Regions from separate parts of the Streptomyces sp. NBC_01618 genome, predicted to be linked through region 1. Evidence: riboswitches for the same ligand, from Rfam matches in the RefSeq annotation. Region 1 holds a riboswitch; each other region holds the start of a gene.
What was found. A riboswitch is a leader RNA that binds a small molecule or an ion and turns the genes downstream of it on or off. The one in region 1 is predicted to bind cyclic di-AMP.
Positions count from the first base shown of each region.

Region 2: linked by a shared signal. The riboswitch ahead of OH735_RS33325 (peptidoglycan DD-metalloendopeptidase family protein) and the one ahead of OH735_RS19885 (M23 family metallopeptidase) in region 1 are both predicted to bind cyclic di-AMP.
Region 3: linked by a shared signal. The riboswitch ahead of OH735_RS28440 (M23 family metallopeptidase) and the one ahead of OH735_RS19885 (M23 family metallopeptidase) in region 1 are both predicted to bind cyclic di-AMP.

Region 1 covers NZ_CP109297.1:4,249,216-4,255,238, forward strand. The annotation lists gene OH735_RS19870 (SPFH domain-containing protein) at 1-760, shown strand, start outside; tRNA gene OH735_RS19875 (tRNA-Met) at 847-920, shown strand; gene OH735_RS19880 (PP2C family protein-serine/threonine phosphatase) at 1,136-2,296, shown strand; cyclic di-AMP (ydaO/yuaA leader) riboswitch at 2,577-2,729, shown strand; gene OH735_RS19885 (M23 family metallopeptidase) at 2,741-3,970, shown strand; gene OH735_RS19890 (aldo/keto reductase) at 4,231-5,175, shown strand; gene OH735_RS19895 (PrsW family intramembrane metalloprotease) at 5,237-6,023, opposite strand, start outside.
Region 2 covers NZ_CP109297.1:7,169,701-7,175,723, reverse strand. The annotation lists gene OH735_RS33340 (STM4012 family radical SAM protein) at 1-1,120, shown strand, start outside; gene OH735_RS33335 (STM4011 family radical SAM protein) at 1,129-2,007, shown strand; gene OH735_RS33330 (SGNH/GDSL hydrolase family protein) at 2,112-2,957, opposite strand; gene OH735_RS33325 (peptidoglycan DD-metalloendopeptidase family protein) at 3,147-4,076, opposite strand; cyclic di-AMP (ydaO/yuaA leader) riboswitch at 4,082-4,236, opposite strand; partial or broken gene OH735_RS33320 (alpha-galactosidase) at 4,530-6,023, opposite strand, start outside.
Region 3 covers NZ_CP109297.1:6,135,834-6,141,856, reverse strand. The annotation lists gene OH735_RS28455 (GNAT family N-acetyltransferase) at 1-798, opposite strand, end outside; gene OH735_RS28450 (HPr family phosphocarrier protein) at 971-1,252, shown strand; partial or broken gene OH735_RS28445 (GntR family transcriptional regulator) at 1,591-2,250, opposite strand; gene OH735_RS28440 (M23 family metallopeptidase) at 2,550-3,353, opposite strand; cyclic di-AMP (ydaO/yuaA leader) riboswitch at 3,366-3,533, opposite strand; gene OH735_RS28435 (M16 family metallopeptidase) at 3,862-5,244, opposite strand; gene OH735_RS28430 (M16 family metallopeptidase) at 5,271-6,023, opposite strand, start outside.

The sequences.
Region 1 (6,023 bases):
CGTGGTGGACGCCCTCCAGATCCAGGAGATCGACGACGCCACCGGCTACATCAACAACCTCGCCGCCCCGCATGCCGCCGCGGTCGCCAGCCAGGCCCGGATCGCCGAGGCCAAGGCCGACCAGGAGGCCAGCCAGCGCGAGCAGCAGGCCGCGGCGCTCAAGGCGGAGTACGAGCGGGACACCGCGATCAAGCGGGCCGGCTTCCTCGCCGAGACCGAGCAGTACAACGCCCGCGCCGCGCAGGCCGGACCGCTCGCCCAGGCCAGGGCCTCGCAGGAGGTCATCGAGGAGCAGACCGCGCTGGCCGAGCGGCAGGCCGCTCTCGCCGCGCAACGGCTCGAAGCGGAGGTCCGGCGTCCGGCGGATGCCGAGGCGTACCGTCAGCGCACTCTCGCGGAAGCGGCCCGTGACCGGGCGAAGTTCGAGGCCGACGGCAGCGCGTACACCGAACGGACCCTCGCCCAGGCGCAGGCCGACGCCAACAGCGTGCGCGCCACCTCGCTGCGCGACGGCAACCAGGAGCTCATCGCGGCCAACCGCATCGTCGAGAACCTGCCCGCCCTGGCCGACGCGGCCGCCCGAGGCATGTCCGGGGCGGACCTGACCGTTTTGAACGGCACCGACGGTGTCAATGAGATGGCGGCGGGCGTGGTCGGCCAGGGGCTGGCGATTCTCCGCTCCCTGCAGCGCGGCGCGAATCCGATGAAGCCCCCGGCGGTCAACGGGAAGACCGCTCCCCGTATCGCCGAGACGAATTGAGGTCGGCGGGTGGCTCAGCTATTCGCTCAGTGATTCGCTCAGTGGTCATGAGCCCGTCGCGCATGCCGTACAGTTGTGTTTACCGACGCGGGGTGGAGCAGCTCGGTAGCTCGCTGGGCTCATAACCCAGAGGTCGCAGGTTCAAATCCTGTCCCCGCTACTGAAGACCCAGGCCCGGCACGCATGTAGCGTGCCGGGCCTGGGTCGTTCCAGTATGAGACCCCCGAAGGAGCAGGTCCGGGCGGTGTGTGGGCTGTGCCACGTACGTACCCCCATTGGTCGACGAGGAGTCGCCGCGCGACTCCGCTCCGGCGAGCCTGGGGGTGGGGCGCGGTACCGTCCGCAGCCGCGCGCGTACCGGGCAGGAGACCACAGGTGTGGAAGCGGCTGAAGGGGCGCGGCAGACGTGCCGAGGGCGGCACCCGCGCCCGGCGGTTCGTCCGCGCGCTGCCCGCCCTGATGATCCTCGGCGGGCTGGCGTTCGACATCCTCACCCCGCCCACCTTCACCGCCATTCCGCTGTTCGTGGCGGCGCCGCTGATCGCCGCGCCGTTCTTCTCGCTGTCCAGGACCATCTGCACCGGCCTCGCCTCGATGCTGGCCGTGGTCGTGCTGCGGCTGTACAGCAACACGCTGCCGGACGTCGTGCCGCTGATCGAGCTGCTCACCCTGGCCACCGTCTCGGTACTCGCGGTCGTGATCAACGGGGTCGTGCGGCGCAGCAATGAGCAGCTGGCGTCCGCGCGGGTCATCGCGGAGACCGCCATGCGGGCGGTGCTGCCGAAGCCGTCCGACCGGATCGGCGGGCTGCATGTGGCGGCGCGGTACGAGGCGGCGCAGGCGGACGAGTTCGTCGGCGGTGACCTGTTCGCCGTGACGGACTCCCCGTACGGGGTGCGGTTGGTGGTCGGGGACGTACGGGGGAAGGGGCTCGACGCCGTGGAGTCGGTGGCGGTGATCATCGGGGCGTTCCGGGAGGCGGCCGAGCAGGAGCGTTCGCTGGAGGGTGTGGCGCAGCGGCTGGAGCGGGCGCTGGCGCGGGAGGGGACGCGGCGGGGCGGGCTCGACGCGGTGGAGGGCTTCATCACCGCCGTGCTGGCCGAGATCCCGGCCGGGCTGTCGCGTGTGCGGGTCGTCAACCGCGGCCACCCCGAACCAATCCTGCTGCACCCGGACGGGGCGCTGGATGTGTTGGGGCCGACGGTGCCCGCGCTGCCGCTCGGGATGGACCTGGGAGCGTGGCCCGACAGGTCGGACGAGTGGGACCTGCCGGCGGGGACGACCCTGCTCCTGTACACGGACGGCCTCTCCGAGGCGCGGAACACCGACGGGGTCTTCTACGACCCGGCGGTCCGGCTGCGCGGTCGGATCTTCCCGGGGCCCGAGGAGCTGCTGTCCGCGTTGACCGATGACGTACGACTGCACACGGGGGGTGAGACGACCGACGACATGGCGTTGCTCGCGGTCGTACGTCCCGCGGAGGGGCAGCCGGACCGGCGCAGGACCGTGAAGATCGTCGGTCTGGAAGGGGTGTGACGAGTGGGGCGGGGGCTTTCGTGCGTGCCGGGCGGGCCTTGGGCGCGGGATGCCACCGTACGTAACCGAAGCGCGCCACTCCGCATAACATTTGACGCAACGTCAGAAATCGGGTGGTGACTGAGGGGTGATCAACTCATCCCATTTCACCCGGTTGTGCACCGTAAAGTCCAGGCCAAAGGCGTGAACGATCAGTGGGAACAGCTTGGAATCAGGCCCCGGTGTCTATTAACGTTCGATAACGCAGCGCGGTCGTCCCAGCCGTCGTCAGTGGCGGCACCGTGCGCGAGCGCCGAATTCCGCAAGGGAACCGGGGAACCACCTACATGGGGTGAATCGGACACCTGCGTCTCGTGAGAGGCGGAGGGGCCCGTAGGAGACCTTCCTGCTCCGAACCCGTCAGCTAACCCGGTAGGCGAGAAGGAAGGAAAGGAGTGCGCCCCCGTGGCGTCCAACAAGCCTGCCCCCGAGGCTCCCTCTCGGTTCAACCCCGACTTCGGCACCGACTTCGGCACCGACTTCGGATCCGGTTCCCACTCCGGCTTCGCTTCCGACTCCGGCTTCGGCCCCGACTACGGGACCGCCTCCGACTACGGGACCGGTGGGACGGGAGCGGCGTACGGCACCGAGCCGGGCGGCGACTTCGCCGGTGACTTCGGTGGCGAAGTCCGCGCCGACGGCAACGGTGAGCCCGAACGCGGCTGGGACGAGTGGAACCCCACCGAGGAGTCCGTCCGCCCCGTACGCGGCAGGCACCGCGTCGCCAAGCAGCGCAACGGACTTGCCCGTAGCTCCACGGTGCTCGGGGTCGGCGTCATCGCGGCGGTCGGTGCGGGCGGCATGGCCACCGCGCAGAGCAAGCCGCCGGTCTCCATCTCCCTTCCCGATTCCATCGCGGACAACCTTCCCGACGCCAAGTCCCTTCCGGGCGTGGGTGCTCTGTTCTCCGGGGAGTCCGAAGCCGACAAGGCCGCTGTCGCCGCCGATGCCGCACCGCTCACCACCGCCGGCCTCACCACCACCGAGGCCGAGCAGGGCACGTCGGACGCGGGCGAGGCGCTCCGTGCGCGCATCCTCCAGCAGGCGGAGCAGCAGCAGGACGCCGCCGACGCCGAGGCCAAGGCCGCCCAGGAGAAGGAGGCCGCGGAGAAGGCAGCCGCCGAGGCCAAGAAGCAGCAGGACGCGGCCGAGGCCAAGGCCGCCGCCGAAAAGAAGAAGGCGGAGGAAGAGGCCAAGAAGAAGGCCGAGGCCCTGCGGCTCGCCAAGCTCGCCGCCAGCTACGCCATCCCGACCTCCTCGTACACGATCACCTCGACCTTCGGCCAGGCCGGCTCGATGTGGTCCTCCGGCTACCACACCGGCCTCGACTTCGCGGCGCCGACGGGTACGCCGATCAAGGCCATACACGGCGGCACCATCAAGTCGGCCGGCTGGTCCGGTTCGTACGGCTACCGCACGGTGCTGGAGCTCGACGACGGTACGGAGCTGTGGTTCTGCCACCAGTCCTCGATCGGCGTGAGCGTCGGCCAGAAGGTCACCACCGGTGAGACCATCGGCCGGGTCGGCGCGACCGGCAACGTGACGGGCCCGCACCTCCACCTGGAGGTCCACACCCCCTCCGGTACGGGCATCGACCCGATGGCCTGGCTGCGCGACAAGGGCATCAACCCCTGATCCACAGGCCGCCCTTCCGGTCCTTCCGGTCCTTCCGGTCCCTGCGGGCCTTCCGGGCCTTCTCGTCCTTCCGGCCCGCGTGTTCCGAGCGATCCGAGCGGTCCGGTGATCCGCGCGGTCCGAGTCGGTTCGCCAGCCGCTGAACTCCGGCAGTCCTGACGCTCACCCCCCCCGACGTCAGGGCTGCCGGTCCGTCGCTGCGGGTCCGTCGCTGCCGGTCCGTCGGAATAGCGGGCGTGCTGGAATCCGTTGATCCATTTATGACTCCTCTTCGTAAGCTGGGCTCTTCCGACCTCCAGGTCTTCCCGCTCGCCCTCGGCGGCAACGTCTTCGGCTGGACGGCCGACGAGGCGCAGTCATTCGCCGTACTGGACGCCTACGCTGCGGCGGGCGGCAATTTCATCGACACCGCCGACTCCTACTCCGCCTGGGTCCCGGGCAACGAGGGCGGTGAGTCGGAGACCGTCATCGGAAAGTGGCTCGCGGCCCGCTCCAACCGCTCCGACATCGTCGTCGCCACCAAGGTCGGCGCACACCCCTCGTACAAGGGTCTCTCCGGCACGACCATCAAGGCCGCGGCCGAGGAGTCGCTGCGCCGGCTCGGCACCGACCACATCGATCTGTACTACACGCACTTCGATGACGAGACCGTCCCGGTCGAGGAGATCATCACCGCCCTCGACGGACTCGTGAAGGAGGGCAAGGTCCGGGAGATCGCCGCCTCCAACATCGGCCCCGAGCGGCTCCAGGCGTCCCTGGACTTCTCGGAGCGCGAGGGGCTGGCCCGGTACGTCGCCCTTCAGCCGCACTACAACCTGGTCTCGCGGGACACGTACGAGGGCGAGCTCCAGGACACGGCCGCCCGGGCCGGGCTCGCCGCCGTCCCGTACTTCGCCCTGGCCTCCGGCTTCCTCACGGGCAAGTACCGTCCGGGGGCTTCGGTGGAGAGCGCCCGTGCCGAGAGCGCCGGTGAGTACCTGGCGTCGGAGCGGGGACAGAAGGTCCTGGCCGCACTCGACAAGGTCGCCAAGGAGCACGACGCCGAGGTCGCGACCGTCGCCCTGGCCTGGCTCGCGTCCCGGCCGACGGTCGTCGCGCCGATCGCCTCGGCCCGTACGGTCGAGCAGCTGCCCGCGCTGGTGGCCGTCGCCGACCTCCGGCTGACCGAGCAGGATCTGGCGGAGCTCACCGAAGCATCCGCCTGACGGACGCGGTGCGCCGGCCCCTCCGGTGCTGAACCGGTCCGTCCGGCCCGTGCCGTACCGGCTACCGCGGCGGCAGCCGGTACGGATTGTGGCCTCTGTCGTATGGCTGGTACAGCGGTGGAATCCCCGGGGCCGGGGGTATGTACGGGGGACGCAGGCGGCCCGTCGCCTGCGCGGCGTACGCCAGGGCGGGGGCGGCCACGTCCCTGCGTTGCCAGAGGTGGTGCAGCAGCTCCAGCTCGCGTTCGGCGAAGTCCGGGCCCGCTGCCCCGCGGCGGGCCTGCCGGCGAAGCGAGGCCAGTGAGGTCGCGAACGACTCGTACTCGGCGACGGTACGGGCGGCAGCCCTGCCGTGGGCCTTGGCCTGAGCTGTGCCATGGGCCCTGACCTGCGCCGCCGACCCGTATCCGGGGCCGTACGCCGGCCCGTACCGCGGGCCCGGGCCGTACGGCGGCCAGTGCCCCGGGCCGTACGGCGGTGGCCAGGAGGACGGTCCGTACGGGCTGCTCCAGCTTCCCCCAGCCGCGGCGGCGTGTCGTTGGCGTGCCGCGTCGCGTGCTACGCCGCGGGCCCGCATCGAGGAGAGGGCGAGCGGTTCGGTGGGGGTCAGCCAGCCGGCCGCCGCATAGGCGGGCAGCTCGGCGGAGAGCGTACGCAGCTCCCGCTGGCGCGACCAGATCGCCAGCCAGGTGACCAGGCCGAAGACCGGGACCATGAACACCCCGTACACGGCGTAGAAGCCGTACGGGCCGAAGGACGCCGATCCGTTCCACAGGGCGTGCATGCCCATGGCGAGGACGAGACCGAGCAGCGGCAGCGCGACGCGACGGAACCGGCGGCGCCGCGCA
Region 2 (6,023 bases), 2.9 Mb from region 1:
CGCGCTGGACCGGCAGGCCACCGCCGTCCGCGACGCGCTGGGCGACGCGGAGCCGGTGCGGTTCGCCGCGGCGGCGTTCGGCGGGGGCACTCCCACGTTCCTGACCGCGGCGGAGCTGGAACGGCTCTGCGACATCGCCCAGAAGCGGATGGGCGCCGACCTGCGGGCCGTTCCGCTGTCGGTCGAGACGTCGCCGTCGACCGCGACGGCCGACCGGCTGGCCGTCCTCGCCGGCCGCGGTACGAGCAGGATCAGCATCGGAGTGCAGAGCTTCGTCGAAGCCGAGGCGCGTGCGGCCGTGCGACCGCAGCGGCGCGCCGACGTGGAGGCGGCGCTGGACCGGATACGTGATGCCCGCATCCCGGTCCTCAACATCGACCTGATCTACGGCATCGACGGGCAGACCGAGGAGAGCTGGCGCACCTCGCTGGACGCGGCGCTCGGCTGGCGGCCGGAGGAGCTGTACCTGTACCCGCTGTACGTCCGCCCGTTGACCGGTCTCGGGCGGCTCGGCGCGGACGGCGAGGCGGCGGCCGACGCCGCCTGGGACGAGCAGCGGCTGCGGCTGTACCGCGCCGGCCGCGACCATCTCCTCGCCCACGGCTACGAGCAGGTGTCCATGCGGATGTTCCGCCGCGCGGACGCCCCGCGGACGGACGGCCCCGACGACTACGCCTGCCAGACCGACGGCATGATCGGCCTGGGCTGCGGTGCCCGTTCGTACACCTCGAAGCTGCACTACTCCTTCGACTACGCGGTGGAGATGCGGGAGGTTCGGGCCATCATCGACGGCTACGCCGCCACCGAGGACTTCTCGCGCGCCGAGGTCGGCCGGTACGTCGACGGCGACGAGGCGCGCCGGCGCCACCTCCTGCAGTCCGTCCTCCAGGCCGAGGGGCTGCGGCAGGCGGACTACCGGGAGCGCTTCGGTACCTCCCCGGCCGATGACTTCCCCGCCGAACTGGCCCGGTTCGAGGCGCGCGGCTGGCTCGACGCGACGGCCGGGGCGTCCGGACTGCTGCGGCTCTCCCCCGAGGGCCTGGCCCACTCCGACGCACTGGGCCCGGAACTCTTCTCCCCCGGTGTGCGGGCCGCGATGGCCGCGTACGAACTGAAGTGAGCGCGCCCATGGACCTGACCATCCTCTACCGCGGCCCGCTCGCGTCCTGCGACTACGACTGCCCGTACTGCCCGTTCGCGAAGCGGCGCGACAGCCGGGAGCAATTGCGTGCCGACCGTGCCGCGCTGGAGCGGTTCACCGCGTGGGCCGCGGCGCAGACCGGTGACCGGATCTCGGTCCTGTTCACCCCCTGGGGCGAGGGCCTGGTCCGCTCCTGGTACCGGCGCGCGCTGGTCGAGCTGGCGGGGCTGCCGCACATCGGCCGGGTCGCGATCCAGACGAATCTCAGCGGACGAACGGGCTGGCTGGCGGAGGCGGGTGGGGCGGGCCGCGAGAAGATCGCGCTGTGGTGCACATACCACCCGGGGCAGACGCCCTACGAGCGGTTCCTCGCCAAGTGCAAAGAGCTGACCGCGCTCGGCATTCGCCACAGTGTCGGTGTCGTCGGGCTCGACGGCCATCTCGAAGAGGCCCGGCGGCTGCGAGCGGCGCTGCCCGACGAGGTCTATCTCTGGGTGAACGCCGCGGAGGGGCACACCTATACGGACGAGGAGGCGGAGCGCTGGACGGCCGTGGACCCGCTCTTCCCGTACAGCCGGCATCCGCACCGCTCGGCCGGACTGCCGTGCCGGACGGGCGAGTCGGTCATCTCGGTGGACGGTGACGGCACGGTGCGGCGCTGCCATTTCGTCCCGGCGGAGCTCGGCAACCTCTACGACGGCAGTTACCGGCGTGCGCTCGGCCCGCGCGTCTGCCCGCTGGCCGTCTGCGACTGCCACATCGGCTATGTGCATCTGGAGACGCTGCCGCTGTACGACATCTTCGCGGGCGGCGTGCTGGAGCGGATACCGGCCCGGCCGCTGTCGCCCCTCGCCGGACTGGCCTGATCCGCCGAACCGGCCTGAGACCCCGGGCCCGTCCGGCGGGCGGGAACACCACGGTCGCGGCCGCGGTCGTGAGCCGCCGGACAGACCCGGAAGCGGCGGCAGGTCTAGAGCGGCAGCAGGTCCGGCCGCTTCGCCTCGACATGGTCGCCGGAGGACTCGCCGCGCAGCCGCCGGCCGATCCACGGCACCAGGTACTCGCGCGCCCAGTGGATGTCGTCGCGCCGTACTTCGAGCGTGCCGCGCTGCGGCTGCGGGGGCCATTCCTGGTCGGGGTCGGCCGGCACGTCGAGGCCGAGGACCTGGGCGGCGCGCAACGCGACCCTGGTGTGTCCCTCGGGCGACAGATGGAGCCGGTCGTCGTCCCAGGCGCGCCTGTCCTGGACGGACCGCAGCGACCACAGGTCGAGGACCGGGCAGTCGTAGCGGTCGGCGATGGACCGCACATGGGCGGTGTACGTGGCGATCTTGCCGCGCAGATGGCGCAGCACGGGAACGCCACGGGTGTCGAAGCCGGTGGTGACCATCACGGTGCCGACCGATTCGGTCAGCTCGGCGACCGCGCGCTCGAAGCGCTCGGCCACGTCGTCGGGGTCGGTGCCGGGCCTGATGATGTCGTTGCCGCCCGCGCAGAAGCTCACCAGGTCGGGTGCGAGCTCCTTGGCGCGCGGCACCTGCTCCTCGACGATCTGGTCGAGGAGGCGTCCGCGTACGGCGAGATTGGCGTACGTGAAATTCCCGTGTGCGGAGCCGTCGGTGCTCGATTCCGCGTCGGTGTCCGGGAGCTGGTCCGCGAGAAGTACCGCGAAACGGTCCGCCCAGCCGACGAAGGTCCCGTCCGGACCGGGGTCACCCACTCCCTCGGTGAAGCTGTCGCCAATCGCTGCGTACGACCCGATGACGCCATGCCGGTTGATGACGCCACGTTGATTTTTTCTCGAATCGTCTGCCACAAACGCTTATCCTGCACCGCCGAATGTGACCTACGCGACCGTAATAAGGGGTTGACGGGTGGTGAGATAGACCACCCGGTCAGGTTTTGGTAAAGGAGGAATAAGCAGCAGGGGCGGTGCGCCGCCGCGCACCGCCCCTGCTGTGCAACTCAGGTCATTCCGTGTTGCTCAACTGCCCGTTCGTTCGGCTCAGACGTAGATGCCGTGCGAAGCCAGGAAGGCGATCGGGTCGATGTCCGAGCCGTACGCCGGGCCCGTGCGGACCTCGAAGTGCAGGTGCGGTCCGGTGGCGTTGCCGGTGGCGCCGGAGAGGCCGACCTGCTGACCGGTGCTCAGGGGCTGGCCCGCCGAGACGGAGATCGAGGACAGGTGGCCGTACTGCGAGTAGTGACCGTCGGCGTGCTTGATGACGACCTGGTTGCCGTACGCGCCACCCCAGCCGGCGGTGACGACGGTGCCGGAGGTGATGGCCTTCACGCTGGTGCCGGTGAAGACGGGGAAGTCGATCCCGGTGTGGCTGCCGCTGGACCAGTTGGAGCCGGAGGCGCGGTAGCCGGTGGTGTGGTTGCCGGGGACCGGGTGGGCGTAGCCGGAGCTGTTGCTCTGAGCGGCCGGGGCGGAGGTCTTGGACTCCGTGACCGTCGACACCTTGGCCGGGGCGGACTTCTTCGCGACCGACGAGGGAACCGAGGGGGCCTTCGACGGGAGGCCGGCGCCGGTACCGGCGCCGGTGGGCGCGGAGTCGCCCGACGCCTTGCCGCCGAGCGTCAGCTTCATGCCCGGGAAGATCAGGCCGGGGTCGTCGCCGACGACCTTGCGGTTGTCCTGGTACAGCTTCTGCCAGCCACCGTCGATCTTGTGCTCGGCGGCGATCTTGGACAGCCAGTCGCCGGAGACGACGGTGTACGTCGTGGTGGCGGCCTGCTTCTGCGCGACCGGCTTGGCCGAAGCGGCGTGCGTGGCGGCGGAGACCGACTGCGGGGCGGCGGCCGGGGCGGCGTTGGCACCGGTGGCGCCGAGCAGCGGCAGCGCGATGACGGCGCCGCCGGCGCCTGCGGCGGCGACGCCACGGGCGATGGCGCGGGTCTTCGTACGACGGTGCTTACCCGATATGGGCATGAAGTGGTTCCTCTCCGGCGCCTACGAAGTGAGCTGTCGGGTTCGGGCTGGAGCTGCCCGGCCGCGCTGAGCGCGACTTCACCCCGAGCCGGCCGGATTTCTCCGATCGGCGGCCTACCTGGTTCCCCCGCTCCTGCCACACGATGAGTGGATGCGAATTCCGGTCGGCGGCAGGATTAGGCGGTCCGTCCGGATTGACGGTGACCGTAAGCGAGTCGGGACGGCGAGAACAAGCCAATGGTTCCGTTCCGGAATCCGCGTCAGGAATTCGGTGCGGAATTCCGGTCACACTCCGTGGATTAAGGATCTTGGCATTCCGCGCCGCGCACGGAATGCCCGACCGCCCCGCCAGCACGCACCGTCACGGATATGATTCCGCTCACGAACGGGCAACCATCTGCCGCACACATAGGGCAAGTTCCGCTAAATCAACCCATTCCGGACATGTCATGCTCATCGTTCGCGTCGGAGCCTCAGCACCCGTGCATCGAGGTCCCGCCGAAGCCCGGTCTGCAGCCCCTGATGAAGCAGTGCCGAACCGTGGTGCACCGCCCCCGTGTCCAGGCAGGTGTACGCCGCCGCGGGGTCCAGTCCGCGCAGTCGCAGGGCCGGGGGCCGCTCCCCGTACCGCTGCGCCTCCAGCCACATCAGGACCACGGCCTCGTCCCCGTGGACATACTGGACCGCGCTGAGCCCACCGCGCGGGGCGCGCAGCCGGTACAGCGAGCCGTGCTGCACCACCGGCCGGATCTCCTTGTAGAGATCGACCCAGGCCCGCGCCTCGGCCAGCTCCTCCTCACTCCACTCGGTGAGGTCACCACCGACCCCGAGCACACCGGCCATCGCACTCACGAAACGGAAGCGCAGTGAGCTGACCCGGCCGTTGAGCTGGACGTTGGGGCTGTCGGTGACCCAGGCGGCCATCACCCGGGCCGGATGGATCTGGCCGAAGCCCTCCTGGATGGCGAGACGGTCGAGCGGGTCGGTGTTGTCCGAGGTCCACACCTGGTCCGCACGGGACAGAATCCCCAGATCGATCCGGCCGCCGCCGCCCGAGCAGGACTCGAAGGCGACCGAGGGGTGCGCGGCCCGGAGCCGGTCGATCAGCGCGTACAGGGCGTCGACATGCTCGATCCAGAGCTTCTGCGGATACTCCTCGCCCGGCCGGCCCGCGTCGGTGAAGGAGCGGTTGAAGTCCCATTTCACATAGTCGATAGGCGCGCTGGACAGCAGTGCGTCCAGCTGTTCCCAGAGATATTCGCGCACATCGGCACGGGCCGGATTGAGCACCAGTTGATTACGGAACTCGGTCCGCGCCCGCCCGGGGAAGTGCTGCACCCAGTCGGGGTGCGCACGGTAGAGATCACTGTCGGCATTGACCATTTCCGGCTCGACCCAGATACCGAACTGCATGCCGAGACCGTGCACTTCGTCGGCGAGCGGCCCCAGCCCGCCGGGAAAGCGGTCCGGGTTCGGCGTCCAGTCGCCGAGCCCCGCCCGGTCGCTGGTGCGCTGCCCGAACCACGCGTCGTCCACGACGAACAGCTCGACGCCCATCGTGGCGGCACGCTCGGCGAGGGCGCGCTGCTGCTCCTGCGCGATGTCGAAGCCCATCGCCTCCCAGGACTTGTAGAGCACGGGCCGCAGACTCCCCGCGTCCGGGATCACGTGGGCCAACTGCCAGGCGTGCCAGGCCCGGCTCGCGCCGCCGAACCCCGCCGCGCTCCACAGACCGGCGAAGACGGGTGTGACGTACGACTCCCCCGGCGCGAGCAGCAGCAGCCCCGAGTCGTCGTGCCCGGCGCCGCCGGTGATCTGCACGAGCCCGTCGGGCAGCCGCTGTACGGAGATCCGCCACGACCCGGACCAGCCGAGCGCGCAGCCGTACACCTCGCCGCTCTCCTCGGTCGCCGCGCCGTCCGCGTCGAGTGCGACCCACGGCAGGTA
Region 3 (6,023 bases), 1.9 Mb from region 1:
GGCGGGGACCCCGTCGATCGTGCCCCGGTCGGCGGCGAAGGAGCGGTTCACGGCGTACGTACGACCGGTGAAACCGGCCCCGAGGAGATTACGCAGGACCGTGCGGCCGACCCCGCCGGAAGTGCGGCCGACGCCGATGACGGCGACGGAGCCGGGCGCGAGCAGCCGTTGCACGGAGCGCGCCTCGGCCCGCTGCTCACGGGCGCGCTGGACGGCGAGGGACTCGGCGGTGGGTTCGAGATCCAGGGTGAGGTGGACGGAGCCCTCCTCGAAGCTGCGCTGCTGGGTGTACCCGGCATCCCGGAACACCTTGATCATCTTGGTGTTGGCGGGAAGCACCTCGGCCGCGAAACGGCGGATGCCACGCTCGCGGGCGACGGCGGCGATGTGCTCGAGGAGCGTCGAAGCCACGCCCCGGCCCTGGTGCGCGTCCTGGACGAGGAAGGCGACCTCGGCCTCGTCGGCGGGTGCGGAGGCGGGCCTGCCCCGCTCGTCGATCCGGTCGTAGCGGACGGTCGCGATGAACTCGCCGCCGACCGTGACCGCGAGCCCCACCCGGTCGACGTAGTCGTGATGAGTGAAGCGGTGCACGTCCCTGTCGGAAAGACGAGGGTACGGAGCGAAGAAGCGGTAGTACTTCGACTCGTCGGAGACCTGCTCGTAGAAGCTGACCAGCCGTTCGGCGTCGTCCGTGGTGATGGGCCGGATCCGCGCGGTTCCACCGTCGCGAAGGACCACGTCCGCTTCCCAATGGTCGGGGTACGCGTGATGCGGACTCTGCTGCGACGAGGGCTGCATGGGCAAAGACTACGGCTCCGTCAGCGGTCGCGTAGGTCCTGGGGCCGGGGCAGTCTGAGGGGGCCGAGCGGCGGTACAGCACGGGCTGCGGGCCTGCCGCGGTTCGGCCGGATCATCGCGCACTGCGTGAGAGACTGGTCTAGACAACCGTAGATTCCTGAAGGGCAGAACCATGGCAGAGCGCCGCGTCAACGTCGGATGGGCCGAGGGCCTGCACGCCCGCCCCGCTTCCATCTTCGTCCGTGCCGCCACGGCCTCCGGCGTCCCCGTGACGATCGCCAAGGCCGATGGCAACCCGGTGAACGCCGCCTCGATGCTCGCGGTGCTCGGTCTCGGCGCGCACGGCGGCGAGGAGATCGTGCTCGCATCCGAGGCCGACGATTCGGAAGCCGCCCTGGACCGTCTCGCGAAGCTGGTCGCCGAGGGGCTCGACGAGCTGCCGGAGACCGTCTGACCCATTTCCCACGAAAGAGCCGTGGCCCCCTTGACGGGATCCGCGGCTCTTTTGCTTTCCCGGGACGAAACTTCGTGAAAAATGAAGAGCGAAGACAATTCGGACAGCCCGAAGAAAGCCCTGCGGAATGGCCACTCTTTGTATACGGCGTAATTATTGAGGCCGGATTCCCGTGGTGTTTACGGGATGTTGCGAAGCCCTCACCCGGCCGGCGCGTGGTGCCGTGGGCCGGCGGTCCGGCCGACGCGTGGGGCCGCGGGCCGGCGGTCCGGCCGACGCGTGGGGCCGAGGGCCGGCGGTCCGGCCGACGCGTGGGGCCGAGGGCCGGCGGTCCGGCCGACGCGTGGGGCCGCGGGCCGGCGATCCGGCCGGTCGATGCGGCGCAGCCGGTACGCGGCCGCGGCCTGTTCGGCGTGCTGGGCGGTCAGCGCCCTGGCCCGTTCCGCGTCACCGCGCGCCACCGCGTCCACGACGGCTCCGCGCTCGGCCCAGGAATCCGCCGGGCGGGCCGGCTGCTCAACCGCGTACGTCCAGGCGATCTTGTGCCGGAGCTGGGTGAGCAGCGCGATCAGTCCGGGGCTGCCGGAGGCCTGCGCCAACGTCTCGTGGAACCAGCCGCCCAGCAGGCACAGATCCTCCCCCTCGCCCCGCCCGGCCCACTCCTGGCCGAGCCTGACCAGACCGCGCAGCACCTTGAGATGCGCCTCGGTGCGGCGCTGCGCGGCGCGCGCGGCGGCCAGCGGCTCCAGCAGCAGCCGAACCTCCAGCAGGTCGGAGGCCTCCTGCTGGGTGGGCTCGGCAACGCAGGCGCCCGCGTGCCGCCGGGTGACCACGAAACCCTCGGACTCCAGGGTGCGCAGCGCTTCCCGTACCGGGACACGGGAGACCCCGTATCGACGCGCCAGCAACTCCTCGGTGAGCCGGCTGCCACGTTCGAAGACGCCGGAGACGATGTCGTCACGGATTGCCGTGCATACCGAATGCGCGGGAATGCGCATGTCCGAACCTCCGCCTTAATCACCGCGAAACGCGGCCGACCGACGCCTGTTCTGTGACTCTATTGCAATGAGGCCGAATTTCCGATGCCGGGTGAAAATTCATGAATATCTTTTGGCCACGGCGCGGCTCGGCGGGCAGGCACGGCCGACGGGTACCACGGGCAGGCACGGAGGCCGGACATCGAGGGCAGGCACGGAGGCCGGGCGCGGAGGCCGGACATCGAGGGCGGGCACGGCGAAGGCCCCGGTGTGTGCCGGGGCCTTCGAAGAGGTGCTGCGGGCGGGACGGGTGGCGTCGGTCAGACGTTGACGCCGTGGGCGCGCAGGTATGCGACGGGGTCCATGTCGGAGCCGTACGACGGCGTCGTCCGGGCCTCGAAGTGGAGGTGCGGGCCCGTGGAGTTGCCGGTCGAGCCGGAGAGGCCGATCTGCTGGCCCGCGCCGATGCTCTGGCCGACGGAGACGCCGATCGAGGAGAGGTGGCCGTACTGCGTGTACGTGCCGTCCGTCATCCGGAGCACGATGTTGTTGCCGTACGCGCCGCCCCAGCCGGCCTCGACGACCGTACCGGCGCCGACGGCGACGACGGAGCTGCCGGACGCGGCGTGGAAGTCGATGCCCGAGTGGCTGCCGGACGACCAGAGCGAGCCGCTGGACTTGTAGCCGGTGGTGACGTACGAACCGGCGACCGGGAGCTGGAAGGCGCCCAGGCGGGTGCGCTCCGCGGACCGGGCGGCACGCGCCTTCTCCGCGCGCACCTCGGCCGCGCGCTTCGCTTCGGCCTCCGCCTTCTTCTTGGCTTCGGCCCGCTTCTTCGCCTCGGCCTTCCGCTGGGCCTCCACCTTCGCCGCGGCCTCGGCCTGGTGCTGCTGTGCAGCGGCCTGGGCCTCTATCTGGTCGGCGAGGGCGCTGTCGATGGCGATGACCTGGTTCAGGCCGGTCTCGTTGACGGAGGCGACCCCGGCGTCCGCTGCGAGGGCCGGAGAGGCCACGCCGCCGATGACGCCAGTGGTGGCCAGGGCCGCGACGCCGGCGATCTTCGCGCTCCTGCGCGTCAGTCGGCTCGGGGCACGATGCTTCCCGGTGGCACGGGTGAACGCCATGAAGTGGCTGGTCCTTTCCTTCCTTCTCGCCTACCGGGTTAGCTGACGGGTTCGGAGCAGGAAGGTCTCCTACGGACGCCCCGGCCTCGGTGAGGCTCAGGCATCCGATTCACCCCAGGGACTTCGTGGGTCCCCGGCTCCCCAGGCTCGCGCCTGACGGGGACTCGGCGATGACTGTCCGGTACGTCGCGGATGCGGCATACGAGTGACGGACAGCCCAGCCGACGCTAAGCGGGGTCACTTTCATTCACCAAACGGACAGGTCGTTTTGTAGCGCATCCCACAGGGCAGACTGGCAACCTCTCCACCAGAACGGACAAAAAGGAAGACCCCGGCGAGATGTCGCTCACAGGGGTCTTCCTCTTGTCCCGGTATGTGGACATACGGCGGGTCGGTGGATCGGCGTACCGGTGGGCTGCCACAGGTGAACCGTCACCAGCGAACTGTCGCGGGCAACGGGCCGGCCGGCCCATCAGGCAGCCTCCCGCGTCCGCGACAGGTACGCCCGTCAGCCGGCGACCACCGACACCTCTCCGATGTCCAGGGCCCGGACCGGCTCCTCGATCTGCGCCGCGTCACCGACGAGGATCGTGACCAGCCGGTCGCCCGGGAAGGCGTTGACCACCGCCGCGGTCGCCTCGACCGTACCGGTCTCCGCGAGCCGGGCGTACAGGTGTGCCTGGTAGTCGTCCGGAAGGTGCTGCTCGACCTGGTCGGCGAGGGTGCCGGCGACGGAGGCCGCCGTCTCGAACTTCAGCGGTGCGACACCGACGAGGTTCTGCACGGCCGTCTCGCGCTCCTCGTCGGTCAGCCCCTCGGCCGCCAGGGTCCGCAGGACCGTCCACAGGTCCTGCAGCGCCGGTCCGGTGGACTCCGTGTCGACGGATCCGCTGATGGCGAGCATCGCGGCACCGGTCGCCCCCGAGGCGGAATCCGGGGCCGACGAGCGCAGCACCTGGGCGAAGGCCCGCACGCCGTACGTGTAGCCCTTCTCCTCGCGCAGCACCCGGTCCAGCCGGGACGTGAGCGTGCCGCCCAGGCAGTACGTGCCGAGCACCTGGGCCGGCCATACGCTGTCGTGCCGGTCGGGGCCGATCCGGCCGATCAGCAACTGCGTCTGCACCGCGCCCGGACGGTCGACGATCACCACCCGGCCGCTGTCGTCGGCGGTGATCGGCGGGGCGGGACGGGGCTCGGCGGTGTCGCCCGACCAGTCGCCGAGGGTGTCGGCGAGCAGGGCGTCCAGGTCGATGCCGGTGAGGTCACCGACGACCACGACGGTCGCCGTGGACGGCCTGACATGGGCGTCGAAGAAGGCGCGCACGGCCGACGAGTCGATCCGCTCCACCGTCTCCTCGGTGCCCTGGCGCGGGCGCGACATACGCGCCGTGGCCGGGAAGAGCTCCTTGGAGAGCTGCTTGGCGGCGCGCCGGGCCGGGTTGGCCTGCTCGTGCGGGATCTCGTCGAGCCGGTTGCGTACCAGCCGCTCGACCTCGCTGTCGGCGAAGGCCGGCGCCCGCAGCGCCTCGGCGACCAGCGCGAGCGCCTTGGCCAGCCGGGAGGCCGGGACCTCCAGGGAGACCCGGATGCCGGGGTGGTCGGCGTGCGCGTCGAGGGTGGCGCCGCAGCGCTCCAGCTCGGCGGCGAACTCCTCGGCCGTGTGCTTGTCGGTGCCCTCGGACAGCGCCCGCGCCATGATCGTGGCCACGCCGTCGAGGCCCTCGGGCTCGGCGTCCAGCGGGGCGTCGAGGACGATCTCGACCGCCACGACCTGCTGGCCGGGGCGGTGGCAGCGCAGCACCGTGAGGCCGTTGGGCAGGGCGCCGCGCTCCGGTGCGGGGAAGGCCCACGGGCGGGCGACGCCGGGGGCCGGCTGCGGGTGGAACTGCATCGAAACTCCAGTCGCGGCAGCGTCGGTCACTTGTCCGCTCCTTCGTGCGCGTCGGTGTCGTCGGCTTCGGTCTCATCGGTGTCCGGTGATTCCGCGGGCTCGGCCGATTCGACCGGTTCGTAGACCAGCACCGCCCGGTTGTCGGGGCGCAGCTGGGCCTTGGCGACCGCCTGGACCTCTTCAGCGGTGACATCGAGCACCCGCTGTACGGCGGTCAGGGCGAGCTGCGGGTCGTCGAACAGCACGGCGAACCGGCAGAGTTCGTCGGCGCGGCCGGCCACCGTACCGAGCCGGTCGAGCCACTCGCGCTCCAACTGGGCCTGCGCGCGCTCCATTTCCTCGGGCGTGGGGCCCTCGGCGGCGAACCGGGCGAGCTCCTCGTCGACCGCGGCCTCGATCTGCGGCACCTCGACGCCGCCGGACGTCTTGACGTCCAGCCAGCCGAGGGAGGGCGCACCGGCCAGCCGCAGCAGCCCGAACCCGGCCGCCACGGCCGTACGGTCGCGCCGGACCAGGCGGTTGTGCAGCCGTGACGACTCGCCGCCGCCGAGCACGGTGAGCGCGAGATCCGCCGCGTCGCACTCGCGGGTGCCGTCGTGCGGCAGCCGGTAGGCGGCCATCAGCGCCCGCGCCGGGACCTCCTCCTGCACCTCTTCACGTAGCTGCTCGCCGATGGTCTCGGGGAGCGTGCCGTCCCGGGGCGGCTGCTTGCCGTCGTGGGACGGGATGGAGCCGAAGTACTTCCCGATCCAGGCGAGCGTCTGCTCGGGGTCGATGTC